2 regions of the Citricoccus sp. GCM10030269 genome follow, and region 2 is predicted to be linked to the other one. Evidence: riboswitches for the same ligand, from Rfam matches in the RefSeq annotation. Region 2 holds a riboswitch; the other holds the start of a gene.
What was found. Region 2 has a riboswitch for S-adenosylmethionine ahead of ACFQQD_RS05275 (ABC transporter ATP-binding protein). Riboswitches for the same ligand answer to the same signal wherever they lie in the genome.

Region 1 (15,852 bases), 170 kb from region 2:
GCACGATGGTCTGACGCAGGACCTCCTCGCTGGCGCGGACGGTGGTGGAGGAGACGGAAATGCCGCCGATGGCTACGCCGTCGTGAAGGATCGCCACCGCTGCGGCGACCATGCCCGGATGCAGTTCCTCCTCGGAGATATCGAACCCCTGCTCCCGAATGGTGGCCAGGCGGTCCCGCATGGCCGCGGCCGTGGTGATGGTGTGTGGAGTGTGGACCTCGAACGGGCTGGTGGCCAGAAACTCCTCCAGCGCTTCGGATGACAGGTGTGCCAAGAGGACCTTCCCGGTGGCCGTGGCGTGGGCGGGAAGCCGCGTGCCCACCCGTACTGAATGCGGCATGGGACGGCGGTCTTCCAACCGGGCGACATGCAGGACCTCGTGGCGGTCCAGGGTGCCGACGCTGCAGGTCTCCCCCGTGCGCTCCACGACTTCAGACATGAAGGGATAGGACACCTCGGGCAGCGAGGAGGCGCCGAAATAGCCGACCGAGAGTTCCAGAATCCGGGGAGTGAGGTTCCACAGTCCGTGTGCCTGCTCCGCGTAGCCCAAGTGGGCGAAGGTCAGGAGGATTCTCCGGACCACGGGCCGGGAGAATCCCACCTTGGTGGCGATGTCCGCCACGCTCAGTGCGGAGTTGCGGCCGTCAAAGGCTCGGAGCACCTCAATGCCGCGTTCGATGCTCTGGATGCGGTCCCGGGAACGGGCCTCGTCCGGTTCGTCTTCCATGGTCCTGCTCCCTTCTCGGCTCCTGACCTCAAGTGTACGCAGAGTGGTCACTTGTTTTGTCTGAGCGCTGCCTGGAGCTCCGCCGTGGGATTGGCCGTGACGATGGCCGGGTCGCCGGGTAGACCGTCATGATCGCCCTCACTGCGGGACGGCTGGTCGGTATCCGCGGGACAAGCTGTGGACGCTCTGCGTGCAGGTGATTCGCGGAATGTACAGAAAATCATAGACAAGGCTCTATGACGTGTGTCACGATTTTCAGCATCCACCCAGGTGTGGAGGCGTCAGAGATGATCGTTCGAGCAGAACTCATGAGGCAGGGAGACTGACCATGAACCGCAGGAACAAGCGCCGGGGAGTCTGGGGTTCCGCGACCCTGCTGGCAGCGTCACTCGTGCTGGCCGGCTGTGGTGGTGGGACCGCCGCCGAGGGTGGCGGTGGGACGTCGGAGGGCGGCGTCCCCAGCGTCACGGCCGCCACGATTCCGGTCACGGACGCCGGTCCGATCTTCCTCTCCGAGGACCAGGGCATCTGGGAGGACCACAACCTGGACCTGACCATCGAGACCGCCAATTCCTCGCCGAACATCATCTCCGCCATCATGTCCGGCGACTACCAGATCGGCTACGGCGGCGTGACCTCAGTGTTCCAGGCCGTGGAGAACGGCATCGACCTGCAGATCATCGCCCCCGCCAGTGCCACAGCCGACGACCCGGAGAACGGCATCAACGACATCCTGGTGCTGCCGGACAGCGACTTCCAGACGGCGGCGGATCTCGAGGGCAGGAAGGTCGCGGTCAATGCGCTCGGCGGCTACGCCCAGCTGCTGGCCATGATCGCCATCAAGGAGGAGGGCGGCAACCCGGACAACGTGGAGTGGATTGAACTGCCGGTACCGGACCAGCCGGCGGCGCTGGAGAACGGCAACATCGACGCCTTCGTTGCCGGAGAGCCCTTCGGCACGCTGGGACGCCAGAACGGACTGAAGACGCTGGCCAACCCCCATGCCCTCCTCAGCGACGGCGCCGTGGTGGGCGGGGTCTGGTATGCCAACCGGGCCGAGGTGGAGGCCAACCCGGAGTACTACGAGGACATCGTGGACGCCATCAATGAGACCAATACCTATGCGGGCGAGAACGATGAGGAACTTCGCATGGCCATCGCCGACCTCACCGGCATCGACCAGGACCTGGCCGCCGAGATCCGGCTGGGCTCCTACGGCAAATATGACCTGAGCAAGGAGAACATCCAGCCCCTGGCCGATGCTGCCGTGGAGTTCGGCCTCGTGCAGAATCCGCCGGACCTCGACTCGATGATCTGGAAACCATGACCACTCCGCCACAGGACTCGACGTCACAGGACTCGACGTCACAGGACTCGACGTCACAGGACTCGACGGGCTGGCCGGAACTGCGGAGCAATTTCCCCCTGGACTCCATGCGCTCGCTGGCTCGGCGCGCCGAATGGAAACCCTTGGGTGTGACACCGGATCAGCTGAATCGACCCAAGATCGCCATCGTCAACACCTCCAATGATCTGGCCGCGTGCTTCGCTCACCTGGACGAGATCGTGGTCGCCCTCAAGGACGAGCTGCGGGACCGCGGGATGCTTCCGCTGGAGATCCGCACGACGGCGCCCTCGGATTTCATCACCAGCGTGGGCAAGGCCGGCCGCTATGTGCTTCCGGCCCGGGATCTCATCACCAACGACATTGAGGTCATGGTGGAAGGCGCGCAGTTGGACGGCATGATCTGTCTGAGCTCGTGTGACAAGACCACCCCCGCCCACCTGATGGCGGCCGGGCGACTCAATGTGCCCACGGTGGTGATTCCGTGCGGCTATCAGCATTCGGGGCTGTCCGAGGACGGCAGTGCTGACATCGAGGAGGTCTTCCTGAAGGCCTCGTATCACTCGATTCGTGGCGGAGACCAGGCCGAGATGGAGGCGATGGCGGACACGGCCATCCGCGGTCCGGGCGTCTGTGCCGGTCTGGCCACCGCCAATTCGATGCACATGATCGCCGAGGTGTTGGGGATGGCCGTCGCCGGGGCGGCCCCGGTCCGGGCCGGCCGTGAGCGGATGTGGGACTCCGTCCACCGGTCCGCGGACGCCATGGCCCATGCCGTCCGGCACAACGTCCGTCCCCGGGACATCATCACCAACAACGCCGTCCGAGACGCGGTCATCGTGATGCTCTCCGTCGGGGCCTCGGTGAACACCATCAAGCATCTGCAGGCCGTCGCGGTCGAAGCCGGGCTGGACATCGACGTGTGGGAGACCTTCCGCGCCCTCGGTCGGCAGGTGCCACTGCTGGCGTCGATTCGGCCCAATGGCGCGCATCTGGTCGAAGACCTCGAAGACGCCGGAGGTGCGGCCACCCTTCTCCGGGAGTTGTCCCCGATGCTCTCCGGCGACCGGCCGACGGTGAGCGGGGAGGCCCTGTCCGAACGCATCACGGCCGCCAAGCCCGCCGACGGAACGGTGATCCGGGGTACCGACGATCCATACTCGACGAGGCCCTCGATCGTCGTGTTGCGCGGCAGCCTGGCCGAGACGGGGTCGGTGTCCAAGCGCCCCATTCCCGACCCCGGCCCCTATGCCTTCACGGGGCCGGCGAAGATCTTCCACTCCCGCGAGGAGGGGATCCAGGCGGTCGCCGAGGGCCGAGTCCAGCCCGGTGACGTGGTGGTGCTCCGGGGGCTCGGCTTGGAGGGTGGCCCGGGCATGGGGTTCGTCTCGGGACTGATCTTCGCCCTGGAAGGGGCGGGACTGGCCGGAAAGGTCGGATTCGTCACGGACGGTCAGTACTCCGGACTGGCGAACTCCGGCGTGATGGTGGGTGAGGTCTCTCCGGAGGCGGCCACCGGCGGCGCCATCGGGCTCATCCGGGACGGGGACATCATCGCCATCGACCTGGAGGCCGGAACCCTGGACGCGCTCGTCAACCCGGACGAACTGGCCGCCCGGCCTCCTTTCGAGCAGCCGGATACCCCTGCCGCGGCCGACGACGCCGGCGGGTACCTCGAGCTCTATCGCTCGGCGGTACAGCCGCTGGCCTGCGGCGCCGTGCTGTGCCCCCGGCCGGGAGGGCCGGCGGCCGACTGCGCCGCGGACCAGCCCGCGAGTGCCGGCTGGTCCGCGGCGGAAGGGTCAGGACATACCGGCTAGCGGGAGCTCTCCCACGACGCGTCGAACCGTCCCGTCCTCAACGGCAGGATCGTGACCAGGGCGAGCACGCCCAGGGCCAGTACGTAGAGGGAGATCGGCCACGAGGCCCCGAAGGCCGCATACAGGCTCGTCGCGATCAATGGTGCGAAGCCGCCGCCCACGATGGAACCGATCTGATAGGCCGTCGACGCACCCGAGTACCGCAGGTTCGCCGGGAACAATTCGGCGACCAGGGCGGCCTGAGGGCCGGCCATGAGTGACTGCGCGAGCAGGACGATGGCGAACCCCAGCAGGATGAGCACGGGTTGTGCTGTGTCGACGAGCCAGAAGAGCGGAAAAGCTCCGACGACGACCAGCGCCGCACCGATCACGAACACCGGCTTCTGCTGGAAACGGTCGGCCAAGAGGGCGCCGAGGATGACAGTGACGAGATGGATGACGGCACCACCGACGATCAGCCAGAGCATGGTCGGTTGCGGCAGTCCGAGGGCCTCCGTGCCGTAAGCGAGCATGTACACCGAGTAGAGGTAGCCGATGGCCGGGGAGGCCGCCGAGGCCAGGCCGGCCAAGAGCGTGCTGCCACCGTGGTGCCGCAAGAGCTCTCCGAGCGGGAACCGCTGGACCTCCTCCTGTTCCTGGGTCCGCTGGAACACCGGGGAATCCTCGACCCTGAACCGCAGATACAGCGCCATGATGATCAGCAGGGCCGAGAGCAGGAACGGCACTCGCCAGCCCCAGTCCTGGAAGGCCTCGGGCGCGAGGGTGGCGGTGACCGTGATGAAGACCAGATTGGAGACGATGATGCCGACCGGCAGGCCCATCTGCGGGAAGGCCCCGAACAGGGCCCGGCGATTCCGCGGAGCGTACTCCACGGCCATCAGCACGGCGCCACCCCATTCGCCGCCCACACCCAGTCCCTGGATGAAGCGGAGGGTCACCAACAGGATCGGCGCCCAGATCCCGATGGTGGCGAAGTTGGGCAGCAGACCGATGCCGACGGTGGCCCCGCCCATGACGAGCATGGTGATCAGCAGCATCTTCTTGCGGCCGATCTGATCGCCGAAATGGCCGGCCAGGAGGCCACCGATGGGGCGGGCGATGAACCCGACGGCGAAAGTGGCGAAGGCCGAGAGCGTGCCCGTGATGGGATCCTCGCTCGGAAAGAATTGGGGCCCGAAGATCAGAGCGGCCGCCGAGCCGTAGATGAAGAAGTCGTACCACTCGATGGCGGTTCCCGCGAAGCTGGCGCCGAGAACTCGGCGCTGGTCAGCGGGCGTGGGGGCCGGCGCGCCGGCATGCTGCGACGGGCGACTGGCGTCGTCGGTGGTGAGCGTGGAATTCGAGGACAAGGAACGTGGCCTTTCTGGAGAGGGTCACGGTGCGAGCAATGGGACGTGGATCACTCTCCCCATCGTGATTCGGATTGTCAACAATTTTGGTGGCAATCGCGTGGCGGATTGTCTACGCTGAGGTCATGAGTGAGCACCCAGTCCCTTCGGCGCGCGCCCGGGAACTCGTCCGGGGCGCCTACGATCTGCACATTCACGTGGCACCGGACGTCATGAAACGTCGCATCAACGACCTGGACCTGGCGGCGCGCTTCCGTGAGCTCGGTCTGGCCGGTTTCGTCATCAAGTCCCACTACGTGCCCACCGCCGAGCGGGCCGAGCAGGTGCGCACGATGTATCCGGACGTCGATGCCATCGGGGCGATCACCCTCAACGCCTCCGTGGGTGGGATGAATCCCGTGGCCGTGGAGATCGCCGGTCGCGGCGGGGCGAAAGTCGTCTGGTTCCCCACCGTGGACTCGGACAATCAACGCTCCTGCCTGGCCGAGGAGCCCGAGGGGGCCATGCCGCCGATGTGGGCCCGTCTGCAGCAGGACCTCGAGGACGCCGGCATGAAGGCCGATGCGGTGGAGGTGCTCAACCCGGACGGCACCCCGACCACCCAGACCGCTCAGGTGCTGCAGGTCATGGCCCAGCACTCCATGGTGCTGGCCACCGGGCACCTGCACACCGACGAGTCCTCGGCCCTGGTACCGGCAGCACAGGCCGCCGGTGTGGAGAAGATCATCGTCACCCACCCGGAGTTCACATCCCAGCGGATGGGGCTGGACTCTCAACGCCGGCTCGCTGAGCAGGGGGTGTTCCTCGAACGCTGCCTGACCACCCCGCTCACGGGAAAGGTGTCCTGGGAGACGTGGCACGCCAACATCCGCGGCGCCGGGGTGGAGCACTCGGTCGTCTCCACCGACCTGGGTCAGCCCTTCAACCCACCCGTCGAGGACGGGCTGGCCATCGTGGCCGACATCATGCTCGATGAGGGGTATTCCGAGTCCGAGATCAAGCTGATGATCGTCCACAACTCCCGGTATCTGGCCGGGGCCTCACCGTTGCCGGACGCCCCGGCACACCTGCGCTGAGCAGAGCCATCATCCCGAAAGGACCTGACATGACTGAAGTTCCCACCGCTGACCGATCCGCCGGCCGCCTGCTGGTCGTGGGCGCGCACTCCGCTGATTTCGTCTGGCGCGCCGCCGGTGCCGTCGCCTCCTTCGTCAAGGCCGGCGGTGAAGCCAAGGTGGTGGCCCTGACCTACGGTGAGCGCGGCGAGTCCGGCGTGCTCTGGCAGGAGGAGGGGCAGACCGAGGAGAACGTCAAGAAGATCCGCCATGGCGAGGCGGAGCGCGCCTCGCAGCACCTGGGGGCGTCCTTCGAAGCGTTTGATCTGGGCGATTACCCGTTGGTCAACGACCAGTCGGACATCGAGCGGCTGGCCGAGCTGATGCGGGACTTCGCCCCGACCGTGGTGCTGACCCACCCGGACAAGGACCCGTTCAACCCCGACCACCCGGTGGCCTACGAGATGGTACAGAAGGCCCGGCTGATGACCTCGGGCGCCGGCGTGGAATCCGGCTTCAAGACCGCCCCACCGAGCGAGTTCCTCGTGTTCGAGCCGCACCAGCCCGAGCTGTGCGGGTTCGTGCCCTCGGTCTTCGTGGACATCACCGAGGTGTTCGAGCAGAAGAAGGCCGCGATGGCCGAGATGAAGGCGCAGGTCTACCTGCAGTCCTACTACGCCGAGCGCGCCGAACACCGCGGAAACCACGCGCGCAAGGTCACCGGCAACAAGGAGATCCGCCAGGCCGAGGCCTTCATGCGTCTGGTCCCGAACGTGGTGTCCAGCCTGTGAGTGGGGACGCGAAGGACCTCTCCGAGGCCGAACTGATCGAGCGCTTCGCCGCCCTGCCGGTGGCCAACGTCGGCGACGCCATGGAACGCCTCCAGGTGCTCGACGGCGCCATCCAGTCCGTCTGGCCGTCCGCGGGCGCCCGGATGGCCGGCCGGGCGGTACCGGTGACGGTGGCCGGGGGAGACAACAAGGGGATCCATGAGGTCATCCCGACCCTGCAGCCCGGCGACGTTCTCGTGGTCAACGGTCAGGCCGCCACCCACCGTGCGCTGATCGGTGAGCTGATCGCGGGGCGGGCCATGGCCCAGGGCTGCGTCGGTTTCGTGCTGGACGCCATGGTCCGCGACGCCGTGGACCTGGAGCAGATGCGCTTTCCGGTCTTCGCCCGGGGCACGACGCCGGCCGGCCCCTACCGTAACGGTCCGTTCCGGACCGGGGCCGCGGCCGCCGTCGGGAATGTGGTGGTCCAGCCGGGAGATCTGGTGGTGGGAGATGACGACGGCGTCGCCATCGTCCCGCGGGATCAGGCCGCCGAGGTGCTGGTCAAGGCCGAGGCCAAGCACGCCAGCGAGACCCAGCAGCGGGCCGAGATTGGCTTCTGAGCCCCTGATCTGACCGCCTGCTTGAACGAAGTAGCACGATGTGTCGAATCTGGGCTACAGAATCGACACATCGTGCTACTTCGATTTCGGGGTCAGGGGTTGTTCAGGAGTCCAGGCCGGTGTCCACGGGCTTGTTCTCCTGAGCCTGGGCCGCGTTCTGGCGCTCCTTGGACTCGGCCTCGTGCGGGTTGGCCACCTTGTCGCCGTCCTCGACCACCGGAGTGCCGTGGGTGTGGAACGTGGAGATGGTCTTCATGCCCCAGGCCTGGCCCTTGGCGCGCTCGGCCTGCGTCCAGCCGATCGGCTTCCAGTCCGGAGCCAGGATCAGGCGCGAACCCTGGTTGGCCAGCTCGATGCGGTTGCCGCCCGGCTCCCAGACGTACAGGAAGAAGCCCTGCTGAATGGCGTGCTTGTACGGCCCGTACTCGATGTAGATGCCGTTCTCCAGGAAGATGTCCGCGGCCTTGAGGATGTCCTCGCGGGTGTCCGCAGCGAAGGCGATGTGGTGCAGGCGCCCCGGGGTGCCGGTCCAGTCGTCCGAGTAGACCAGATCGTAGGACTTCTGGCCGAAGGTGAACCAGTGGCCGCCGACCTCGCCGTCGTCGAGCTGGATGTACTCGGTGGTGTAGCCGCCCAAGACCTTCTCGGTGAAGTCGCAGACCCCGGCCATGTCCGCCGTCAGGTAGTTGACGTGGTCCAGTCGGCGGGCGTTGGCGCCGAATCCGGGGAACTTGGAGGCCTGGTTCTTCAGCGCGGGGCGATCCTCGTCAGTGGCCTCGTACCACTCCGTGTCGTAGAAGACCTCCATGAGGTGCTGATCCGGGTCGGTGAAGCGGAAGGTCCGTCCGCGGCCCTGTTCGCCGTCCACCCAGCCCTCGCCCTGACCGGCGGCCTGCACGCGCTCGACGACGCGGTCGAGAGCCTCGGGGCTGTGCGCACGCCAGCCCACCCGGCCGACGCCGGCGTGCTCCTTGGCGGTGAGCTTGATGGAGTACGGCTCGTAGTCGTCCCACGTGTGCAGGTAGACGGACTCGTTGCCGTTCTCCGTGGTGCGGCCCACCTCACGCATGGCCAGCAGATCCCGGAAGAACCACAGGGATTCCTCGAACTTCGGGGTGTACAGCTCCACGGTGGACAGGTGGGCGATGTCGCGGATGCGTTCGGTCATGCTGGCCCTCTCAAATACGGAGTTCTCGGAACTTGGAACAATATTGTCAACAAAATCATAGACAGTCTGGGGCGGGTTGGCTACGGTCATAGGCATTCGACCGTGGCGTGATCCACGCCACTGAATGGTCACTCAGTCGCCAGAGAGTCTTCGAGGGAAACACGATGAAACGTCAGCTGCTGCAGCTGCTGTCCACAGCCGCCGTCTCCAGCCTGGCCCTGTCCGCCTGTGGCTCCGGGTCACCGTCCGGCACCCAGGACTCTGCCGAGGCCGGGGGAGCGGGAGGCGAGTCTGGTGGCGAACTGACCGAGGTCACCGTCGGCCTGGTACCGCTGGCGGCGTCCATCGCTGTGGAGTACGGCATCGAGGAGGGCATCTTCGAGAAGCACGGACTCGATGTCGAGATCGCGCTCGCCAACGCGGGGGCTGCCATGCTGCCCGCGGTGTCCAACGGCCAGATGGACGTCGGGGTCGGCAATCCACTGTCCGTTCTCACGGCGGCGGATCAGGGCCTGGATATGCGGATCGTCGCGGGATACTGCAACTCGGCGGACGACGGCGAGGACACCTCCGGAGTGGTGACCCGCAAGGACAGCGGGATCGAGGACTACGGTGACCTGGCCGGAAAGACGACCTCCATCAACGCACTGCGCACTCTCGGAGATCTCACGCTCATGGATCTGGCTGAACAGGGCGGTGCTGACCCGGCGGCGGTCAAGTTCGCCGAAATGCCGTTCCAGGACATGCCGGCTCAGCTCGACCAGGGGAACACGGACGCCATCTGGATCCCGGAACCGTTCCTGACCACGGCCCTGGACAATCCGGACAATGAGCTCCTCGGCTACTCGTTCCGCGACTCCATTGAGGGCATGCCCACCATGGTCACTTTCACCTCCGGCACCTTCGCCGAGGAGAACCCCGAAACCGTGGAGAAGTTCCAGGCGGCCATCACGGAGGCGCTCGCCGCCACGGAAGAGAACACCGATGACGCCAAGAAGCTGCTTCCGGAGTTCCTGAGCCTGCCCGAAGAGGTCGCCACGAGCCTCAAGCTGGACGACCTCGGCGGCGAGATCCGCGAGGAACAGCTCCAGGCGATGGGTGAACTCGCCGTGAAGTACGACTTCATCGACCGGGAGCCCGATTTGGAGGCCATGATCGTCGACTAGTCTTCGGGTCCGTCGACGGCGGATATGGAAGAATCAGGGTCTGTTCGAGACGCCACCTGGGGCAGCAGGTGCGTGCGGGGTCGCAGAGACCGCCAGCCGCCGCGTCCGGACAGCAGTGAGTGCTAATACAGCCGGCGCCGTCTCCTCGGGAAGGCGTGCGGCGAACCACCACCCCAAGGACCCCACGTGACCCAGACTGACCCTGCCCCCGCCCGCTTCGCCCCCACCGGCACCGGCCTATACGCCGTCTTCACGGCGATCATGGCCGTGGTGCTCATCCTGTCCAATCTCGGTGCCACCAAGGGCGTGACCTTCGGCCCGATCGTGACCGACGGCGGATTCTTCCTCTTCCCGCTCGCGTACATCGTCGGTGACGTGGTGTCCGAAGTCTACGGATTCCGCGCGTCCCGGCGGGCGATCGTGACCACCTTCGCCCTCTCCGTCTTCGCCGCGTTGTGCTACTGGATCGTCATCGCGCTGCCCGGCGCCGAGTGGTACGCGGGGCAGGACGCGCTGGTCCGCACCCTGGCGCCGGTGCCGCTGATCGTCCTCGGGTCCCTGCTCGGCTTCCTCATCGGCCAGCTGGCGAACTCCTGGCTCATGGTCCGGCTCAAGCGCCGCTCCGGGGAGCGCCTGCTCTTCGGCCGGCTCGCGGTCTCCACTCTGCTCGGCGAGTTCCTCGACACCCTGGTGTTCTGTTCCATCGCCGCCGGCGTCATCGGCATCACGGACGTCCCCACCTTCCTCAACTACGTGGTGGTCGGCTTCGTGTTCAAGTCCGTGGTCGAAATCGTGCTGTCTCCGGTGACCATGTGGGTCATCGGCCGGGTCAAGAAGGCCGAACCCGCGTACGCCGGCTGACCTGCGCGTGGCCGAGTCTCGGATTCGGCAACAGCGTCGTCATGGCGGGTCACATTCTGGCGCCGGGCGACGCCATCCGCGCTCGAGGTCCATTCGAGCGCGCGAAACGGCGAAAGATGACGACCGTGCTGGACGGTGCCCAGAGCCGTCCCTAACGTTCTGTGAAGAATCACGAGCTCCGGTGTGAAGCCCTGGCTGACCGGACGGCAACCCTCTCGCTGTAGTGGGGTGCTCCAGGTGATGATTCGGCCCCCGGCGACCGCCGAGGGGCAAGTACGGCACCACCGAGGACGCGTGTACTGGGCCGGTCGGCTCTGAACAGCTGTGCACACCGTCGTTCTCCGGCGCAGTCTTGCGGTGGGCCATGACGGAAAGGCCTCGCCATGACCGCCCTCGCCACCGGATTCCTGACCGCCGACCGGTTCGCCAACCTCCGCGAAGGGCTCGCCCCGATCTTCGCCTCCATCGCCGACAGCGCCGCCACGCGAGAGGCTGAGCGGAGCATTGATCGCGACGTCGTCCGGCGCCTCGCCGAGGCCGGTTTCACTTCGCTGCGGGTCCCGGTCGACTACGGCGGATCCGGACTCGACTTCGCCCAATCCGCCGAGCTGATCATCGAGCTGGCAGCCTCCGATTCGAACCTGACCCAGGCGCTGCGGGCCCACCTGGTCAACCAGGAGAACATTCTCGGGCATCCAGACCCGGCGTTCCGCGAGCGGTGGCTGCGCCGCATCGGCGGCGGGGCCGTCGTCGGGAATGCCATCACAGAGGTGAACAATGCCATCGGTGAGGGGACCACCCGCCTCGTCCAGGACGTCGAGGGAACCTGGCGACTCAACGGCCGGAAGCACTACTCCACCGGGACGCTGTACGCCGACTGGATCATCGTGGCCGCCGTGGATGCCCACGGCGAGGAGATCGCCGCCGTGGTGCCCGCGGACGCGCCGGGAGTCACGGCGCTGGACGACTGGGACGGTTTCGGTCAGCAGCTGACCGCGTCCGGGACCACGATCTTCGAGAACACCCCCGTGGCCGCCGAGGAGGTCTACGTCGGCGGCCTCGACGACGGAACGCGAGTGGCCACGGGGCAGGCCACCTGGCAATTCATTCACTTGGCGACGCTAGCCGGCATCGCGCAGGCCGCCGTGCGAGATGTGAGTGAGTACGTCCAGGGGCGACGGCGTTCCTTCAGTCATGGGGCGGCCGAACTGCCCCGGGATGACGCCCAAGTCCTGCAGATCGTCGGGGAGATCTCCTCCGCCGCGTTCGCCGCTCGGGCCGCCGTCGACTCCGTCGTCACCGCCCTGGGCGGTCTGTTGGAACGCGAGGCGGCCGGCGAACAGCTGCCGGAGGACGACGTCAACGCGGTGTACGTCCGCGTCTACCAGGCCCAACAGGTGGTGGCGGAGAACGTGCTGGCCGCGACCACCCGGCTATTCGAGGTCGGCGGCGCCTCCGCGGTGAGCCGCTCCCGAGCGCTGGACCGTCATTGGCGCAATGCCCGCGTTCTGGCCAGCCACAATCCCTTGATCTACCGAGCCCGGATTATCGGCGATTGGGAGGTCAACGGGATTCCGCCCGCCCGGTCCTACCGCATCGGCTCCGCCCCCTCTGGCGCAAAGTGACCGTGCCCCCACCAGAGTGACGTGGTCTTGTCACTCTGCGCCTCGAACCACCCGAACCACCCGGACCACCCGAACCACCTGGACCACCCGGACCAACCGAGCATCCCTTCACCCGAGACCTACCCACTCCTCAGGAGAATCCCATGAGCACCCAGCACGCCCGCCGGACCCCGCTGCACTTCAATGCCTTCGTCATGAACACCACCAGCCACATCCACCACGGCCAATGGCGCCGACCGGACGCTGGACAGACGGAGTTCACTGACCTCAACACCTGGGTCGACCTGGCCAGAACGCTGGAGGCGGCCAAGTTCGATGCGATGTTCTTCGCCGACGTGGTGGGCCTTTACGGCGATGCCGACGCCGACTACTCCGTGTATGTGAACGAGGGGCTGCAGATTCCCTCCAACGACCCCACCGTGCTGCTCGGGGCGCTGTCCGTGGTGACGGAGCACCTGGGTCTGGCCACCACCTCGAATGTGTTCCAGTCCCATCCGTTTCAGTTCGCCCGCCAGATCTCGACCTTGGACCACCTCTCTCACGGGCGAATCGCGTGGAACATTGTGACCGGGACGCAGGACAACGGCTCCCGGAACTTCGGCCTGCCCCGGCTGACCGACCACACGGAGCGCTATGCCTGGGCGGACGAGTACGTGGACGTGGCCTACAAGCTGTGGGAGGGATCCTGGGATGAGGGAGCGGTGCTCAAGGATCGCGCCGGCTCGCGTTATTCCGATCCCGCCCGGGTGCACAAGATCCGTCACGAGGGTCCGCGCTACTCCGTGGAAGGACCCCACCTGCCGCCGCCGTCCCCTCAGCGCACGCCGGTGTTGTTCCAGGCCGGGTCCTCGGCCTCCGGACGCGACTTCGCCGCCCGCAACGCGGAGGCGGTCTTCCTCACCGCCGCAGACCCGGGCATCGCCCGTCAGCAGATCGACGACACCCGACGCCGTGCTGTCGAGGCCGGTAGGGCCCCAGAGGACATCAAGTTCTTCCAAGGGCTGAGCTTCATCATCGGCGACACCGAGCAGGAGGCCCAACGGAAGCTGGCGGAAGCCGAAGAGTACGCCTCGATCGAGGGGTACCTGGCGCACTCGGCTCTGGTGGATCCGGACGGCCGGGTCTACCCGCCGCAGACACCGCTGAAAAATCTGAAGACCAATACGCAGCGTGGTGCGGCGGAATGGGCGGCACGGGCGATCACCGACCGCGAGCCCGTGGTCGCGGACATCGGCTGGCGCGGTCACCGCAACAACCGCGTCGTCGGCACGCCCGAACAGATCGCCGATCGGCTGGAGGAATGGCAGGCCGCAGGCGTGGACGGCGTCAATGTCATCAACTGGGTCATCCCCGGCTCCTTCGAGGAGTTCGCGCAGAAGGTCCTGCCCGTGCTGCGGGAGCGGGGGCTGGCTCAGCGGGAATACGCTCCCGGGACCCTGCGCCAGAAACTGTTCGGTCGCGACCGCTTGCCGGAAACCCACCCGGGCGCCCAGTACCGGGGTGCCTTCGCACCCGCGCCGGCCGTTGTCTGATCATCCCCGGACGGAGCGAAAGGACCTCATGAGCACTCCCCGTCTCTCGAACGTTGTGCGGGCAGAACGAACCGGTTCGTTCTGCCCGCAAAGTGAGCCACACCGCCGAGGGTGGGTGGTCACCTCTCTGATCTTGGCCTCCCTCTTTCTGACCTCGTGCACGTCCAGTGCACAGCCCGACGGCGGCCCGGACCCTGCTGCCTTGGCCGGGACCGAGGGCCCACGCCAGGGCGGAATCATCGAGTACGGCCACCTGCAGGAACCCAACTGCATCTTCGGCGGCTGGATCCAGGAGAACTTCACCGCCCGGCAGGTCTTGGACAACCTCGTCTCGCACACCGAGGACGGCGGGGTGGTGCCGTGGATCGCCACCGACTGGTCGGTGTCCGATGACGGGCTGGTGTGGACGCTCGAACTGCGCGATGACGTGCACTTCACCGACGGCACCCGGCTGGATGCGGCAGCGGTGGCCTACAACTTCGACTACTGGCTCGACGGCGGCAACAGCACCGCCGCCGCGCACCTCGGTGGCTTCTACGACCATTCCGAGGTGGTGGACGAGGACACGGTGGAGGTCCACCTCTCGGCGCCGTTCTCCCCGTTCCTTTCCACGATCTCGCAGTCCTACTTCGGATTGCAGTCGCCCACCGCCCTGGAGAACCGCAGCGACGAGGAGAACTGCCGCCAACCCATCGGCTCGGGCCCGTTCACCGTCAAGGAGTGGAAGCGCGGCGAGTACATCGAGTTCGCCCGCAATGACGACTACCACTGGGCCCCGAAGAACGCCCGCCATCAGGGGCCGGCCTATGTGGACGGCATCCGGTGGAACATCATCCCGGACAACACCTCCCGGTACGGTTCCCTGGTCTCCGGAGAGACGGACGTCATCGGCGAGGTGCCGGCGGTGAACATCGATGACGCCCGGCAGCAGTTCGACTTCACGCAATACATCACTCCCGGACGGCCCGTCGTGATCAACCTCAACACCGAGCAGGGGATCTTCACCGACCAGACGGTCCGTCAGGCCCTCAGCTTCGCGACGGATCGGAAGGCCAACGTCGAGTCGGCCTTCCTCGGCACGGTCCCGTTCGAGCCCAGTGGTTATCTCTCCCAGTCCACGCCCGACTACGACTCCGAAGCGGCAAACCAGTACCCCTTCGACCTGGACCGGGCGCGGCACCTTCTCGATGAGGCGGGCTGGACCGGCCGGGATGCCGACGGCACCCGCACCAAGAACGGTCAGCGACTGCAGGTGACGTTCGTCTATGGCCTGAACAGCATCATCACGCCGGACGGCAACACGGTGATCCAGAACTTCCAGGAACAGGCACGGGCGGCCGGCTTCGACATCGTGCTGCGACCGGCCACCCAGTCCGAGTTCTTCTCCGGGGCCTTCTCCACTCCGGACAGCTATGACGCCCAGGTCGGCTACTGGACGAGCCCGCATGCCGGCATCCTCAACATCAACTACCGGCCCTCCACCGAGGAGTCACCCAACGGTGCCAACACCACCTTCCTGAACAACCCGGAGGTGTTCCACACCATCCAGGCGGCGTTGAGGGCGCCGACGCCGGGCGAGGTCACCGAGCACTTCTCCACGGCCCAACAGCAGCTCAGCGATCTGGCCCCCGCCATCGGTCTCTACACGCAGACCAACACGTTGGCCGTTGACGACACTGTGACCGGGGTGTGGCTCGAGCCCGCCCAGGGTGGACCGGTCTTCCATGACGCCTACTTCACCTCGGCTGCGGCCGTGAGAACGGAGGACTGACCCATGACGGTGACGATGGGCCGAGTGCTCGCCCGGATCG
Region 2 (15,852 bases):
GCGCGACGAACCGCGGCGGTTGAGCACCGGCGTCGTGCTGTTGCTGGGCGCCTGGTTCGCCTGGGGGCGATACTCGAGATCATCGGCTACATCTCTCCTCAGCTGGTCTCGCTGATCGCCCTCATCCTGTTGGCACTGCCCTTCTCCGTCCTGGTCCTCGCCGGGTTCCTCATCCGCAATGGAGTACAGATGGTCCGCCGGGAGGGTCGGTCCCTCGGCAATCTGCTGTCCCTGCTGGCCGGGACCGGCCTGCTGGTGCTCCCCGTGGTGGCGTTTCTGCTGGCCTCCACCCTGCATCCGGTCGGCATCGGAGTCGCAGCGCTGGCCTTCTTCGTCTCCGCCCAGGCCGGTCTGTCCTTCCTGGCTTTCCTGGTCTTCACCATCGCCTACGCCCGGAGGCCGCCCCGCCCGGGAGCGGACGCCGTGGTGGTCCTCGGGGCCGGTCTGATCAACGGCAAGGTGAGCCCCGTCCTGGCCTCACGGCTCGACCGCGGACTGCGGGTGCGAGAGTCCCAAGGATCAGCTCCCCTGATTCCCTCCGGCGGGCAGGGCCCGGACGAACCACGCCCGGAGGCAGCCGCCATGGCCGAGTACCTCGCCGACCACGGAGTTCCTCAGGAGCAGATCATTCCGGAACTGCGCTCTCGCACCACCGAGGAGAACCTGCGTTTCTCCCGTGCGCTGGCGGACCAGAGCCCGCCGGCGGGGGCAGCCCCCGGTCACCTGGTCGTGGCGACCAACGAATACCACGTGCCCCGCACCGCCCTGCTGTCCCGGCGCATCGGTGTGGACGCCGACGTGGTGGGTGGCACCACGGCCGGCTATTACGTGCCCAGTGCCTATCTGCGTGAGTTCGTGGCGGTCATGTCGATGCACCGGCGCACACAGATTCTGCTGGCCGTGCCCGGGTTGGTGCTGTCCCTGGGCCTGACCGCACTGCTCGTGATGTACCAGGCGGCGGGGTGAGCTAACCTCGGAGTAAAGCGTACTTGACGTAAAGTCTCCTTTACTGCCACGATGGTGGAACAGACAGCCGGTGCACCGGCCCGGCTGCCGACAGTGGAGGAGAAGGGTCATGAGCATGCCGGATCACCGCCAGCGCACCGCCAACCAACCGGCTACACGGTGGGGACGCTCTCGGTTCGGCGGCGGCCCTGGATTGTTGGTCCTGATGAGCCTGGTACTCGGCGGCCTCTTGTCCGCCGGAGGAAGTTGGCTGATGGCCAGCCTCGTCGAAGTCGAATCGGTGAACCCCGTACTGATGTTCTGGGTGGCGTTCGCCTGCCTGCTTCCTCCGTGCATCATGGTCCCGTGGGCGCTTCTCGTGGACCGGAACTCGCTGACCGGGGCCGTGGCTCGCCCGGAGGAGTCAGTCGAGTCCGCGTGGTACCTGAAGGCGTCCAGCGGCGCCTTCACCGACGTGCTGCTGGTGATGGGCCTCGGCACCACCGCTGTCTCCATCACCGGTGTCCAATGGCCCACCAGCCTCGTCGGCCTCACGATGCTGGTCCTGATGATGGCCTGTTTCGGAGTCCGATACGTCCACCAGAAACGCATGAACGCCTGATGGAGAATTCCCTGCCTGAGCACCGCGCACGCCTGGGCTGGTCTCAACAGCGCCTCGCCGATGAGCTAGGGGTGTCACGGCAAACGGTGATCTCTCTGGAGAAGGGCCGTTATGACCCCTCGCTACCTGTGGCATTCCGGCTGGCCGGCGTCTTTGACTGCTCGATCGAAGACCTTTTCAATCCCAGTACGGACGAGGAGTGAGCAAGGACTGGGCGCACCAGGGGACCCGCCTCAGGCCACGTCGCCTTCGCGGTAGTACCAGACTCCCCCGCGGCGCACGAAGCGAGACGTCTCGTGCTGAGTGCGCCGTCCGGCCGGGGTGCGGAAATGCGCCGTGAAGGTGACCGTGCCGACGTCGTCGAAGGGGCCCCCGCCCGTGGTCGACTCGACGTCGAGGCGAAGCCAGCGGACATCATCCCCGGACTCGTTCCCCGGCTGGTCCACCGCCAACGACGACGGCCGCGTCTCTGGTGCCCACGTCGCCAACAGGTAATCCTCGGCCCCGGCCAGCTGGCCCGTGGAGGCCAGGGCGAAGGCCGAATAGCGCGAGCGCATCAGCGCCTCGGCCGTCGGAGCGGCCAGCGCCCCCTCGGCGGCGAACCGCTGATGCCAGCGACCGCAGCAGGCACCGTAGACGTCCCCGCCACCGCAGGGGCACCGCGTCGCCTCAGGGGCCGACGTGGAGTGTGTGGAGTGCGGAGGTTGCTGGGGCGCTTGACCCGGGTCATGGTTCACGGTTTCAGCGTAGGCGGCGGAGCGGGTGCAGGCACGGCTAGACTGGCTCAAGCCCTCACGCAGACCACCGGGAGTCCTCCATGCCCACGATCGTCGTCGATGTCATGCCCAAACCAGAGATCCTTGACCCACAGGGCAAAGCCATCGCCGGCGCCCTGCCGCGTCTGGGCTTCACGAGTTTCGCCTCCGTCCGGCAGGGCCGGCGTTTCGAACTCACCGTGGACGGCGAGATCACGCCGGAGGTGCTGCGCCAAGCCCGCGAAGCCGCCGAGCAGCTGCTGTCCAACCCCGTGATCGAGGACGTCGTCAGCGTCCAAGCGCTCACCGACGCAGACTCTCAGCCCGGCGCCCAGCCCGGCACCCAGCCCGAAGGCCAGAACGCTTGATGACCACCCAGACCTCAGCACTTCCCTTGATCGGCGATGTCTCCACGAACGGACCCGTCCTCAGCGGCGCGCGCATCGGCGTCGTGACCTTCCCGGGCACGCTCGATGACCGGGACGCGGCCCGCGCGGTCCGGTTGGCCGGCGGCGAGCCGGTCCACCTCTGGCACGCCGAGCCCGACGGCGGCGCGGCCCTGGCCTCACTCGATGCCGTCATCATCCCCGGAGGCTTCTCGTACGGCGACTACCTGCGCGCCGGGGCCATTGCGCGGTTCGCCCCGCTGATGGAGGCCATCATCTCCGCCGCCGGCTCCACCACCGGTTCCGACGCCGGCACACCGCGGGGCCTGCCCGTGCTGGGCATCTGCAACGGCTTCCAGGTCCTGACCGAGTCCCACCTCCTGCCCGGCTCGATGATCAAGAACGAGAACCTGAACTTCCTGTGCAAGGACCAGGTGCTGCGGGTGGAGAACGCCGAGACCGCCTGGACGGGCCAGTTCTCTCGGGGTGAGGAGATCGTCGTGCCGCTGAAGAACCAGGACGGCCAGTACGTGGCCGATGAGCAGACGCTGGACCGCCTCGAAGGCGAGGGCCAGGTGGTGTTCCGCTACGTCGGCGAGAACCCCAACGGATCCCGGCGAGACATCGCCGGCATCGCCAACGCCGCCGGAAACGTGGTGGGCTTGATGCCACATCCCGAGCACGCGGTGGAACCCGGTTTCGGGCCCGATGCCGAGGAGGGAATGCGCCTGGGCACTGACGGCCTGGGCCTGTTCACCTCGGTCCTGGCCACCGTCGCCGGTGGAACCAGCACGAAGACCTCCGGAGAGACGCCTTGAGCACTGAGACCCGCCAGTTCAACATCGACACCGTTGAGCAGGCCGCCGACACGCCGGACACCGAACTGCCCTGGGCCGAGCTGGGCCTCAAAGCCCATGAGTTCGAGCAGATCGTCACGATCCTCGGCCGCCGGCCCACTGCGGCCGAGCTGGCCATGTACTCGGTGATGTGGTCCGAGCACTGCTCCTACAAGTCGACCAAGGTCCACTTGCGCCAGTTCGGTGACAAGCTGACCGAGGACATGAAGAAGGACATGCTGGTGGGCATCGGCGAGAACGCCGGCGTGACCGACCTCGGTGACGGCTGGGCCGTGACCTTCAAGATCGAGTCGCACAACTCCCCCTCCTTCGTGGAGCCCTATCAGGGCGCGGCCACAGGCATCGGAGGCATCGTCCGGGACATCATCTCGATGGGCGCCCGCCCCGTGGCGGTCATGGATCCCCTGCGCTTCGGGGCGATCGACCACGAGGACTCCCAGCGTGTGGTGCACGGTGTGGTCGCCGGCATCGGTGGCTACGGCAACTCACTGGGCCTGCCGAACATCGGCGGTGAGACTGTGTTCGATCCGGTGTATCAGGGCAACCCCCTGGTCAACGCCCTCGCCGTCGGAGTCCTGCGCCACGAGGATCTGCGTCTGGCCAATGCCTCCGGCGTGGGTAACAAGGTCGTCCTGTTCGGCGCCCGCACCGGCGGGGACGGCATCGGCGGAGCCTCCGTGCTCGCCTCCGAATCCTTCGACTCCACCAAACCCTCCAAGCGCCCCGCCGTGCAGGTCGGCGATCCCTTCGCGGAGAAGGTCCTCATCGAGTGCTGCCTCGAGCTGTTCAAGGCCTCGCTGGTGGAAGGCATCCAGGACCTCGGCGCCGCCGGCATCTCCTGTGCCACCTCTGAGCTCGCCTCCAACGGCGAGGGTGGCATGCAGGTGGAGCTGACGGATGTGCTGCTGCGCGACCCCACGTTGACGCCCGGCGAGATCCTGATGTCCGAGTCCCAAGAGCGGATGATGGCCGTGGTGACTCCGGACCATGTCGAGGCGTTCGAGGCCGTGATGGCCAAGTGGGGCGTCGAGTACTCGTGGCTCGGCGAGGTCACCGACACCGACCGCCTGGTGATCACCTGGAACGGCGAGACCATCGTGGACGTCGACCCGAAGACGGTCGCCCACGAAGGCCCCGTCTATGACCGCCCCTTCCACCGCCCCGCCGGACAGGACGCCCTGCAGGCCGACCGCTTCCGGGACTCCGCCGCCGGAGCCGACCTGCCGGCGGCGGGCGAGGAATTGCGCTCCGCCGTGCTGGAACTGATGGCCGGCCCGAATCTGTGTGACAAGTCCTGGATCACCAACCAGTACGACCGGTACGTGGGCGGCAACACCGCTCTGGCCGCCCCGGACGACGCCGGCGTGGTCCGGGTGGACGAGCAGACTGGCCTGGGCGTGGGCGTGGCCACGGACGCCAATGGGCGCTACGCCTACCTGGACCCCTACGCGGGCGCGCAACTGGCGTTGGCCGAGTCCTACCGCAACGTCGCGACCTCGGGCGCCGTCCCGATGGCCGTCTCGGACTGCCTGAACTACGGTTCACCCGAGGATCCGGAGGTCATGTGGCAACTGGCCGAGGGGATCCGAGGCCTCTCGGACGCCTGCCTCGAGTTGGGCATCCCCGTCACCGGCGGCAACGTCTCGCTGTACAACCAGACCGGCAGCGACGCCATTCACCCGACGCCGGTCGTCGCCACCCTGGGCAGGTTCGACGACGTCGGCCGCCGCACCCCATCCGGATTCCACGCGGACGCCGACGGTCAGGCCGTGTACCTGATGGGCACCACTCGCGACGAGCTGGACGGCTCCGAGTTCGCGAACCTGCGCGGTCACCTCGGCGGGATCCCGCCACGAGTTGATCTGGCGGCGGAGAAGCTGCTCGGCGAACTGCTCATCAACGCCTCACGAGACGGGATGATCGACGCCGCACACGATCTCTCCGAAGGGGGCCTCGCGGCCACCCTGGCCGAGATGGTGCTGCGCTTCGGCGTCGGCGCCCGGGTCAGCCTCGACGAGATCATCAGTCGTGACGGCGTGGATGCCTTCACCGCCCTGTTCTCCGAGTCGCAGGCCCGCGCCGTCGTCGCCGTGCCGCGCACCGAGGAGGTCCGCTTCAAGGACATGACCACGGCTCGCCGCTTCCCCGTGGCGCGCATCGGCGTGGTGGATGCGGCCTCCGGTGCACTCGAGGTGCAGGGCCAGTTCAGTCTGCCGATCGATGAGCTCCGCGAGGGCTGGGCCGCGACGATGCCGAGGTTCTTCGGCTGAGTGTCGGCCTGATTCTTCGGCTGTCTTCGGACCGCTCCGGCTGTCTTCGATTGCCCTGGTCCGGTTGCGGACGTCTTCCGTGAGTCGAGCTGGCGTGCGTAGGGTGTTCGCGGACCAGCCCCCACGGTGAGGAGATTCAGCCATGGACTACATCCGACTCGGCGACTCGGGGCTCTACGTCTCCCGGATCGCCATCGGCACCATCCCGTTCGGTTCCGGCGGCGGCTTCGAGAAGATCGCCGGACTGGGCGTGGAGGATGCCCGGCGTCAGATCGATGAGGCCCTCGATCGAGGCGTGAACTTCTTCGACACCGCAAACCTCTACTCTGCCGGCGATGCCGAGCGGGTGCTGGGCGAGGCGTTGGGCTCCCGGCGCGATGACATCGTGCTCACGTCCAAGGCCCGCACCGCCGTGGGCGAGGGCCCCAACGATGCCGGTGCCAGCAGGTACCACCTGACTCGCGCCGTTGAGGACAGTCTCGCCAGGCTGCGCACGGACCACCTGGACCTGTTGTACCTGCACCAGTGGGACGGCCAAACACCGCTCCGGGAGACCATCGAGACGGTCAACGCGCTGATTCGGGAGGGCAAGGTCCGCTACTGGGGTGTGTCGAACTACTCCGGCTGGCAACTGGCGAAAACGGTCTATGAGGCCCGGCTGTCCGGACTGGAACCGCCGGTGGCGCACCAGGCCTACTACACGCCGGAGGCGCGGGAGATCGAGTACGAGATCATCCCCGCTGCGCGCGACCTGGGTCTGGCGACCTTCGGTTGGAGCCCCTTGGGAGAGGGTCTGCTCAACGGCAAGGTGCGTCGCGGCCAGGACACGCCATCGGACACCCGCCAGGGCACCGGCTGGCCCGAACCTCACGTGACCGACTGGGACCGGGCCTATGACTTGATCGATCTCTTCGACGAAATCGCCCGCGATCTGGGCTGGACGATCCCGCAAGTGGTGATCTCCTGGATCCTGCACCGGCCCGGGATCGACGGCACCGTGATCGCCGCCCGCCGTTTCGAGCACTTGCAGGAGGACCTCGACGCTGCCGAGTTGGAGTTGCCCGAGGACGCCCGCGATCGGATCACGCAGGCGTCCCAGCTGCCGGCGTACTACCCGTGGTGGCACCGGCTGATGAACGGTCAGGACCGGCCCGAGCCGGCCGAGACGGACCTGATCCGCGAACACCACCGGCAGGTCTTCGGCAGCGGGGACGCCGGCGGCGCGTGACAGCACTGACGGTGCTGTCAGCGCTGACGGTGCTGTCAGCGCTGACGGTGCTGACGGTGCTGACGAAGAGCGCCTAGGTCAGTCGATCTTCAACTCACCCATCTCGTCCCAGCCTTCGCCCTCGACCTGACGGCTGATGATCTTCGGGGTGGAGACCAGCGCTTCGCGCATGGCTTCCAGGCCGGCGGCGAAGTGGTCGCTGTTCACGTGGGCCTCGGCGGCGTCGTCCTTGAATCCCTCCACGAGCACGAACTGGTGGGGGTCCTCGACGCTGCGGGACCATTCGAAGAAGAGGTTGCCCTCCTCCGCGCGGGTGGCCTCGCTGAAGGGGCGCACCATGTCCATGAATCGGTCGGCGTACTCGGGCTTGACCTGCTGTTTCACGACGATAAGGATCATGGGCTCAGCCTAACGACTCCGTGCGCCTTCGAGCCTCGATCGCCGGGCAGGTGTCCATGACGACGTCGAGTCCGGCCTCGGCGGCGCGTTGGGCCGCGGCCTCGTCGATCACCCCGAGTTGCATCCAGACGGCTTTCGCTCCGACGTCGATGGCCTGGTCCACGATCGTGCCGACCTTCTGCGAGTTCACGAAGCAGTCGACCACGTCGATCGGGCCCGGAATGTCTGCCAGTCTGCGGTAGCCCTGCTCGCCGTGGACGTCCTGTGCCCCGAGGTTGACCGGAATGATCTGCATCCGCAGCTCGTCCCGCAGGAATTTCGATACGCCGACGGCGGCGCGATGCGGGTTGGGCGTGAGCCCGACGACGGCCCAGCGGGCGCCACGGTCGGACAGCAGTCGACGGATGGTCGCCGGATCGTTGGTGTGGCCCATGTGCCCACGGTACGTGCCCTCGGGAACGGGCTGAACAGTTGGTGCGCACGAGTCCTGCTCACCAGCGCCCGGACCGGACTAACGTGACACCCATGACCGGATACATGCTTCCCGACTACCTCCTCAACGCCCAGCACTACATCAACGGCACGGATGCCCCGAGCAGCGGTGACGCGACCATTCAGATCCTGGATCCGGCGACGGGACAGCACCTCGCCACCACTCCTGCCGGGACCACCGCGGACCTTGATGCCGCCGTCGAGGCCGCCCACCAGACGTTCCGCAGCGGCGTCTGGTCGAAACTCTCCGGCCGGGAACGGTCCCGGGTGCTGATCCGTGCGGCCGAGCTGATTCGCGAGCGCGCCGACGAGATCGCCGAAGTGGAGAGTCGCGACGTCGGCAAGCCGATCAGTCTGGCCGGCGCCGTGGACGTCAACACCGCCGCGGACACCTACGAGTACGCTGCCTCGTTGGCCCAGCATCTCGACGGTGCCGTGCGGCGTACACCGTTGCCCGCTCACGCCTACACCCAACGTGAACCGTTGGGTGTGGTCGCGACCATCACTCCGTTCAATTTCCCGCTGATCCTCTCGACCTCCAAGATCGCGGTCGCTCTAGCCGCCGGCAACACGGTGGTCCACAAGCCAGCCGAGGACACACCGCTCACGGCCTTGTTGATGGCCCGCCTGCTCACGGAGGCCGGGGTGCCGGACGGGGTCTACAACGTGGTCACCGGTTACGGAGGCGACCTCGGCGATCACCTGACCGGACACCCGAAGGTCAACAAGGTGGCGTTCACCGGGTCCACCCAGACTGGCGCCCACGTGGCGGCCGTGGCCGGCCAGGCCCTGCGGCCGATCACGGCCGAGCTGGGTGGCAATGCGGCGAACATCGTTTTCGCCGACGCCGACCTGGAGAAGGCCGTGGAGACGGTCATCTCCGCGTTCGTGTTCAATACCGGTCAGTTCTGCATGGGCGGACCCCGGTTACTGGTCGAGCGCAGTGTCTACGAACAGGTCCTGGAAGCACTCGCCGGGGCGCTGCCCCACGTGCCCTTCGGCGATCCCCGCGACCCTGCCACGGTGATCGGGCCCCTTGCCACTCGCCAGCAGTACGACAAGGTGGTGCAGGCGGTCGAGCAGGCGCGGGACGCCGGTGCACGCGTGGTGACCGGCGGCGAGCCAGCCGACCTCAACGGCGGTTACTTCTATCGGCCGACCATCCTGGCCGACGTCGACAATTCCGCCGATGTGGTCCAGCAAGAGGTTTTCGGCCCGGTGCTGACGGTGCAGGCGTTCGACAGCGAGCAGGAGGCGATCGAGTTGGCCAACAGCACCGACTACGGTCTGGCCTCGGGCGTGCAGACCAGCAACATCTCCCGGGCCCACCGGGTGTCGGACGCCCTGGAGGCGGGCATCGTCTGGGTCAACGGCTGGGGTCTGCTGGATCCGTCCATGCCGTTCGGCGGCGTCAAGTCCTCCGGCTGGGGACGCGAGAACGGTCCGGAACAGCTCGACGCATACACTCGCACCAAGTCCGTCATCATGGCCCTGGACCCGGCGCCGACAAATTCGTGAGGGACTCTGTCGACGACTGTCACGTGCTGAAACACCGGTAGGCCGATGCCCTGCCTGTGCATCGGCTGGGAGCAATTGACCGGCCGCACCATCACGGTAAGACTTGGGACATCACCCAACCGGCGGATCCCGCCACGAAGGAGAGATGATGAAGCGACTGATCACCTTGGGCGTTGGTGCGGCTATCGGGTACCTGCTGGGCAGCCGCGAAGGCCGGCAGAATCTCGACAAGTTCGCCAAGAACGCCCAGAGCTTCTGGAACGATCCGAAGACGCAAGAGCAGGTGCAGAAGGCGACCTCCGCGGTGAAGGACCAGGCTCCCGTCGTCGCCGAGAAGGCCACCGGCTTTGCCGACAAGGCCTCCAACGCGATGAAGGACCGGGCACCGGGCCTGTCCGAAAAGTTCAACTCAGCCGCTCACACCGGTGCCGAAAAGGGCGCGGCGGCGGCACAGGACCTCTCCGACAAAGCCTCCTCCGCCGCAGAGAAGTCCACCAGCGGCAAGCACTCCTCAGACGAGGGCGGCTCTTCCACCGGCTCCAGCGCCTCGCCGAGCCCCTCGACCAGCGGTGCTTCGACCTCCGGTTCCTCCCCGTCCGGCCCGTCCGGCGGCACTGAGGGTGGCAGCCCGGACCGTCCCTGAGGACTGCCGCGGCGCAGCCCTTTTATCCCCGAACACCACGGAAACCCCGGCCCCCACAAAGGGCCGGGGTTTCCGTGTGTCACGACCGAATCAGGTCTCGTGTCCTGCCGACCTCACGCCAGAGCACGGTTTCTCAGGGCGAAGGACGCTCCGTAGTGGTTCCGCGGCAAGTGGTCGCCGCGGCCGAAGAGCTTGTTCCGCATGGTCCCGGAGGTGTACTCGGTCTTGTAGCGGCCCAGCTTCTGCAGTTCCGGAACCACATACTCGACGATGTCCTCAAAGGTTCCCGGAGTGATGTGGTACGCGAGATTGAAGCCGTCCACATCGGTCTCGTCCTGGATGCGCACCAGTTCCCGGGCCACCGTCTCACCGGACCCGATGATGACCGGGCCGAAGCCCCCGACGCCGACCCATTCCGCAAGCCGGCGGACGGTCCACTCCTCGCCATCGTCACCGGAGGCCTTCTTGAAGGTCTCCACCGCGGACTGAATGGCGTTGGACTGCACATCGCCGATCGGCTCATCGAGGTCGAATTCGGCCAGATTGAGTCCCATCCAGCCGCTCATCAGGACCAGGCCGCCCTCGACGTCGACGTACTTCAGCAGTTCCTGGTATTTCGCCTGAGCCTCCTCGTCGGTGGCCCCGGTGACGATCGTCTGCATGGACATGATGCGGATGTCGTACGGATCTCGACCCGCTTCCACGGCCGACTGACGAATCTTGGCCGCCGTTCCAGAGATCTGGTCGTCTGTGGGGGAGTTGATGAACACCGCCTCGGCATGCTTGCCGGCGAAGGCCCGGCCCCGAGTGGAGGCCCCGGCCTGATAAATGACCGGAGTGCGCTGGGGACTCGGTTCCGTGAAGGCGATGCCCGGCGTCGTGAAGTACTGGCCCTCATGCTGGATGCGGTGCACCTTGTCCGGGTCCACGAACACGCCGGACTCCGGGTCGTTGACCACCGCGTCATCCTCCCAAGAACCCTCCAGCAGCTTGTACACCACGTCGAGATACTCATCGGCATGGTCGTACCGCTGATCGTGCTCCATCTGATCCTGTTGGCCCATGTTGACGGCGGCCGACGGCAGATAGCCGGTGACGACGTTCCAGCCCACACGCCCTTCGGTCAGATGATCGAGCGTCGCCAGCCGGCGGGCGAACGGATAAGGATGTTCGTAGGCGGTGCCGGCGGTGACACCGAAGGTGAGGTTCTCGGTGACGGCGGCCATCGGCGGAATCACCAGGATGGGGTCATTGACGGGGACCTGGGTTCCGGCCTTGAGAGTGGCCTCGTCGGAAGCACCGAAAACGTCGTACGGACCGAGCACATCGGCGATGAAGAGCCCGTCGAACAGACCCTTCTCGAGCGTCTGGGCGAGATTCATCCAGTAGTGCAGGGTGTTGTAGTCACGGGCATGATCCTCGGGATGGCGCCACAGGCCCGGGGACTGGTGTGCCACGCAGTTCATGTCGAAGGCGTTGAACAGGATCTCGCGCCGGCCGGCGGCCGTGGTGGGCACGCCCTCGGGCAGCGCCTCCGGCGAGGGCCCGGGCGAGTTGTTCGGTTCGGTTGACGGTTCAGACATCGTGGTCCTTCTCTTCGTGATGGTCGTTTGGTCTCTTGGCTGTTCAGTCATGTGTTGGTCGTTTGTTGGGTCGCGGCCCGGCTCAGACTCGCCCGGTCGCCAGATACGGGACCGGCTGGGTGCCGTTGACCTCCCAGTCGCCGACCATGCGGGCCATGAAGGCCGCCGGGTCATGACTGGCGATGGTCCGGGCATTCCGCCAGTGCCGGTCCAGTTGCAGCTCGGTACTGGTGGCGGAGGCTCCCAGCGTGTCGAAGATCCGGGTACAGGTGTCCAGCACGAGCTTGGGCACCATCACGTGCGCCCGGTGGGCCGCCAGTGCCGCCCGCTGCATCGCGTCCGAGCCGTGTGGATCCTCCTGGCCGTCGTCGCCCGCCAGTGCCGCGTCCAGTTCCCGGCCGGCGGCGCGCACCAGCTCCTCAGCCGTGGCCTGTTGGGCTGAGAGCTCGCCGATGATGCCCAGGAGCTGGTCGTCGTCGCGCGGCGTCAGCCCCCCGCCGGTATTGGCGGAGCGGCGCCGGTTGCGCGTCTGCTCCACCCCATCGCGCAGAGCCGCACGGCCGATCCCGGCGAGCAGGGCCATCAGGGTGTTCTCGTGGTGCAGGGGAACCGGGCCCCCGGGCGGCGGCATGGCCAGCAGCTCCTCCACACCGGCCCCGGAGAACTCCATGGTCCCGGTGCCGGTGAGCCGCTGGCCGAAGCCGTCCCAGTCGTCCTTGACGGTGGCGCGGGGCTGACGGACCCTGACGACGGCGAGCGCGGTTCCGTCCCGCTTCTGCTCGCCGGTCGGCAGGACCCGACGCCGGATCCCGGCCTGGACGCTGGCGTCGAGTCGGACGGTGGCCAGGGTCCACGTGGCGAAGATGGAGCCGGTGGTGTAGTACTTGGTGCCCCGAATGATCAGACTCCCGGCGGCATCCTGACTCACGGTCGTGCCCACCTCGCCCAGGCCGCTCCCCCGGTGCTCGGACAGGGCGCTGCCGGCGAACTCGCCGTTCACCACGCGCTGCAGCCACCGCTCTCGCCGGCCCTCATCCGATTGAGCCAGCACGTGCTCCACGAAGCTGAGGTGACTGCGGACCAAGTGGGCGGTGTTGGCGTCCACCGCGGCCAGGTCCATCAGCAGCCGATAGGCGTCTTGCTGGCCGGCGCCCAGGCCTCCGGCGTCCTGGGGCACGGAGAGCGCTCCCAGCCCCTGGTCCCGCAAGAGATCCAGAGCCGCGAACGGCAGGTGCCGCCCGGCTTCCCGGGCAGCCTCACCTCGAGCGACCTCCTCGAAGACGGGCAGGAAGCGGGCAGTGAGGGCGGGATAGGGGGCGGTCGCAGACCCAAGATGCATCGAAACAACTCCATCGGTCCTGGCGGTAGCACCCGGACCCCTGATGGGCGGGTTGCTGCGGCGTCGCTGAGCCAGATCTCTCGGCCGCTCTGGATGGTTTATGTGACTCTATGAGACCAGTTCGGACCCTGTACAGGCCACTCGAGCGTCACAGTTCGACGCGTCGGTCCCCGCCGAGCACGCGTGAGACCTCGGGGGTACGCCCAGGGGTCCGCATGTGACGAAAGGTGACATTTCATTACTCCCTCCCCTCGCCTCCTGGTTCACTTGACCCACCAACCATCCAGAGCGGCCGAGAGATCTGGCTCGAAGACGCCGCAGCAACCCACCGGTTTATCGCCGGGTCACGGTGCTCATGCCAGAACCGATGGAGAGTGATGCTGTTGACTGCCCTGGCCGAGTCGAGTCATGCGAAGGCGCGGACTGCGTCCGCGGGCACCGGCCAGAGCCTTTCGCTCGCGTTCCATTCCGTGGGCCGGTCTTTCCCGACCGCCGAGGGCGAGCGGGCGGTTCTGCGGGATATCGACCTGACGGTGTCACCGGGCGAGGTCCTGGCCATCATCGGGGCGTCAGGGTGTGGCAAATCCACTTTGCTGCGGGTCGCCGGCGGCTTGGATCAGGGCCACTCCGGGGACCTCATCATCGGCGACTCCCCCGTGCGTCCCTACGATGCGCGCACCGCTGTGGGTTTCCAGGAACCACGCCTGATGCCCTGGCGCACCCTCCATCAGAACGTGGCGCTCGGGCTTCCGCACGGCACCGGACGATCAGAGGGCCGTGAGCGGGTGGACCAGTTGCTCGATCTGGTCGGTTTGGCCGCCCACGCCGACCACCGCCCACGCGCCATCTCTGGTGGCATGGCTCAGCGCACGTCACTGGCCCGCGCCCTGGCTCGCCGGCCAGGGGTGCTGCTCTTGGACGAGCCCTTCGGGGCGTTGGACGCCTTGACCCGGCTGAAGATGCAGGACTTGCTCCTGGACATCCACGCCAAGACCGCCACCACCGTCCTGTTGGTCACCCACGATGTGGACGAGGCACTCCAGCTGGCCGACCGAATCCTGCTCCTGGGACGGGATCCGGACCCGACAGCCCTCCCAGGGGCCACGGCCCGCACCCTCCTGACCGTCCCTGGCCATCGGCCGCGCGACCGAGGTTCGGCAGAGCTCGCCGAGTTGCGGTCCGAGTTGCTGGCCGGCCTCGGCGTCGACGCTCACCGGCACTGAGGCCATACCGGTACAGACGTCATACCGGCACTGCACCTCTTCGCACCTCACTGCACTCCTGCACCTCCTGCACCTCCTGCACCTCACTGAAAGGCATCCCCATGCGTTCACGTCTGACTCTCACCGCTGCCGCCCTGGCCGCGACCGCCCTCGCCCTCACGGGTTGCGTGCCCGGCGAAGACTCCGCTGAGGGGGCCAACGCCGAGGGCAACGGCGGCTCCACCGATGAGCTGAACATCGACTTCGCCACCTACAACCCTCTGTCGCTGGTCATCAAGGACCAGGGCTGGCTCGAGGAGGAACTCGCCGACGAGGGCATCACCGTCAATTGGCTCCAGTCCGCCGGCTCGAACAAGGCCAACGAGGCCCTGCGTGCGGAAGCCGTCGATGTGGGTTCAACCGCCGGTTCTGCCGCGCTGCTGGCACGAGCCAACGGCACGCCCATCAAGACGATCGGCCTCTACTCCCAGCCCGAGTGGTCCGCCCTGGTGACGGGACCGGACTCCGACATCACCGAGGTCAGCGACCTGGTGGGCAAGTCCGTGGCCGCCACCAAGGGCACCGATCCCTACTTCTTCCTGATCCAGAGCCTGGATGAGGCCGGCGTCGACCCCTCGGAGGTCACGATCCAGAACATTCAGCACGCCGACGGCAACGCCGCGCTGAACAACGGCTCGGTGGATGCCTGGGCCGGGCTGGACCCCATCATGGCCGGCGCCGAGGCCGACGGGGCCGAGTTGTTCTACCGCAACGTGGACTTCAACACCTACGGATTCCTCAACGCCACAGAGTCGTTCCTCGAAGAGTCCCCCGAGCTCGCCCAGACGGTCGTGGACGTCTATGAACGGGCTCGTGCGTGGGCACTGGAGCATCCGGAGGAGACTGCTGCGATCCTGGCCGACGTCGCCGGCCTGGACGAGGAGGTCGCCACCACGGTCATCGAGGAGCGCTCCAACCTCGACGTGAACCCCGTCCCGGGTCAGGAACAGCTGGACGTGCTGGAACGCGTCGGCCCGATCCTCGTGGAGACCGGTGACGTGGCCAGCCAGGAGAACGTGGACACGGCCCTCGACGAGCTGCTGGAGCCCTCCTTCGCCGAGGAAGCCACGCAGTGAGCACCGCCGAGTGGATGGACACCGCCCGCCGACCGCCCCGGGAGCCGACAAGCGACGGCAAACCGGTCGGGGCTCCCCTCGGTCCCCGCCGAGGGGCGAATGGAACCAACAGAACCACAGGTGTGCTGACCACGGGAACCGGCCGCGCCGTCGTCGGGCTGGTGGTTCCGGTCCTGCTGGTGGTGGCCTGGTGGGCGGCCACGGCGGCCGGCCTGTTCTCCCCGGTGCAGCTGCCCCCTCCGGAGGCCGTGCTGCGCGCCGGGATCGACTTGGCCGCCGACGGGTCGTTGTGGCACCACATCGCCATCTCCGTGCAGCGCGTGGTGCTCGGCTTCATCATCGGAGGAGTCCTGGGCCTGCTGGCCGGCTCGCTCTTGGGACTGTCCACGTGGGCGGACGCCCTGCTCTCCCCGTTGCTCGGCGCCGTCCGCGCCGTGCCGTCCCTGGCGTGGGTTCCGCTGTTGATCCTGTGGATGA

Region 1: it holds a riboswitch for S-adenosylmethionine, as region 2 does, so the genes downstream of both, ACFQQD_RS06095 (acyl-CoA dehydrogenase family protein) here and ACFQQD_RS05275 (ABC transporter ATP-binding protein) in region 2, are expected to answer to the same signal.

The regions. Positions count from the first base shown of each region.
Region 1 is NZ_JBHTCV010000002.1:642,815-658,666, forward strand. Features, by position in the region: gene ACFQQD_RS06045 (IclR family transcriptional regulator C-terminal domain-containing protein) at 1-727, opposite strand, end outside; gene ACFQQD_RS06050 (ABC transporter substrate-binding protein) at 1,056-2,054, shown strand; gene ACFQQD_RS06055 (dihydroxy-acid dehydratase) at 2,051-3,892, shown strand; gene ACFQQD_RS06060 (MFS transporter) at 3,889-5,241, opposite strand; gene ACFQQD_RS06065 (DUF6282 family protein) at 5,367-6,317, shown strand; gene ACFQQD_RS06070 (PIG-L deacetylase family protein) at 6,347-7,087, shown strand; gene ACFQQD_RS06075 (RraA family protein) at 7,084-7,689, shown strand; gene ACFQQD_RS06080 (VOC family protein) at 7,793-8,857, opposite strand; gene ACFQQD_RS06085 (ABC transporter substrate-binding protein) at 9,022-10,023, shown strand; gene ACFQQD_RS06090 (queuosine precursor transporter) at 10,210-10,884, shown strand; SAM riboswitch class IV at 11,052-11,166, shown strand; gene ACFQQD_RS06095 (acyl-CoA dehydrogenase family protein) at 11,268-12,509, shown strand; gene ACFQQD_RS06100 (LLM class flavin-dependent oxidoreductase) at 12,653-14,041, shown strand; gene ACFQQD_RS06105 (ABC transporter substrate-binding protein) at 14,070-15,812, shown strand; gene ACFQQD_RS06110 (ABC transporter permease) at 15,816-15,852, shown strand, end outside.
Region 2 is NZ_JBHTCV010000002.1:473,476-489,327, reverse strand. Features, by position in the region: gene ACFQQD_RS05345 (YdcF family protein) at 1-966, shown strand, start outside; gene ACFQQD_RS05340 (hypothetical protein) at 1,076-1,567, shown strand; gene ACFQQD_RS05335 (helix-turn-helix transcriptional regulator) at 1,567-1,770, shown strand; gene ACFQQD_RS05330 (YchJ family protein) at 1,801-2,304, opposite strand; gene purS (phosphoribosylformylglycinamidine synthase subunit PurS) at 2,385-2,690, shown strand; gene purQ (phosphoribosylformylglycinamidine synthase subunit PurQ) at 2,690-3,526, shown strand; gene purL (phosphoribosylformylglycinamidine synthase subunit PurL) at 3,523-5,835, shown strand; gene ACFQQD_RS05310 (aldo/keto reductase) at 5,978-7,063, shown strand; gene ACFQQD_RS05305 (putative quinol monooxygenase) at 7,142-7,462, opposite strand; gene ACFQQD_RS05300 (CoA-binding protein) at 7,467-7,895, opposite strand; gene ACFQQD_RS05295 (aldehyde dehydrogenase family protein) at 7,988-9,472, shown strand; gene ACFQQD_RS05290 (YtxH domain-containing protein) at 9,618-10,115, shown strand; gene ACFQQD_RS05285 (LLM class flavin-dependent oxidoreductase) at 10,229-11,698, opposite strand; gene ACFQQD_RS05280 (acyl-CoA dehydrogenase family protein) at 11,781-13,037, opposite strand; SAM riboswitch class I at 13,045-13,137, opposite strand; SAM riboswitch class I at 13,314-13,411, shown strand; gene ACFQQD_RS05275 (ABC transporter ATP-binding protein) at 13,415-14,260, shown strand; gene ACFQQD_RS05270 (aliphatic sulfonate ABC transporter substrate-binding protein) at 14,362-15,375, shown strand; gene ACFQQD_RS05265 (ABC transporter permease) at 15,390-15,852, shown strand, end outside.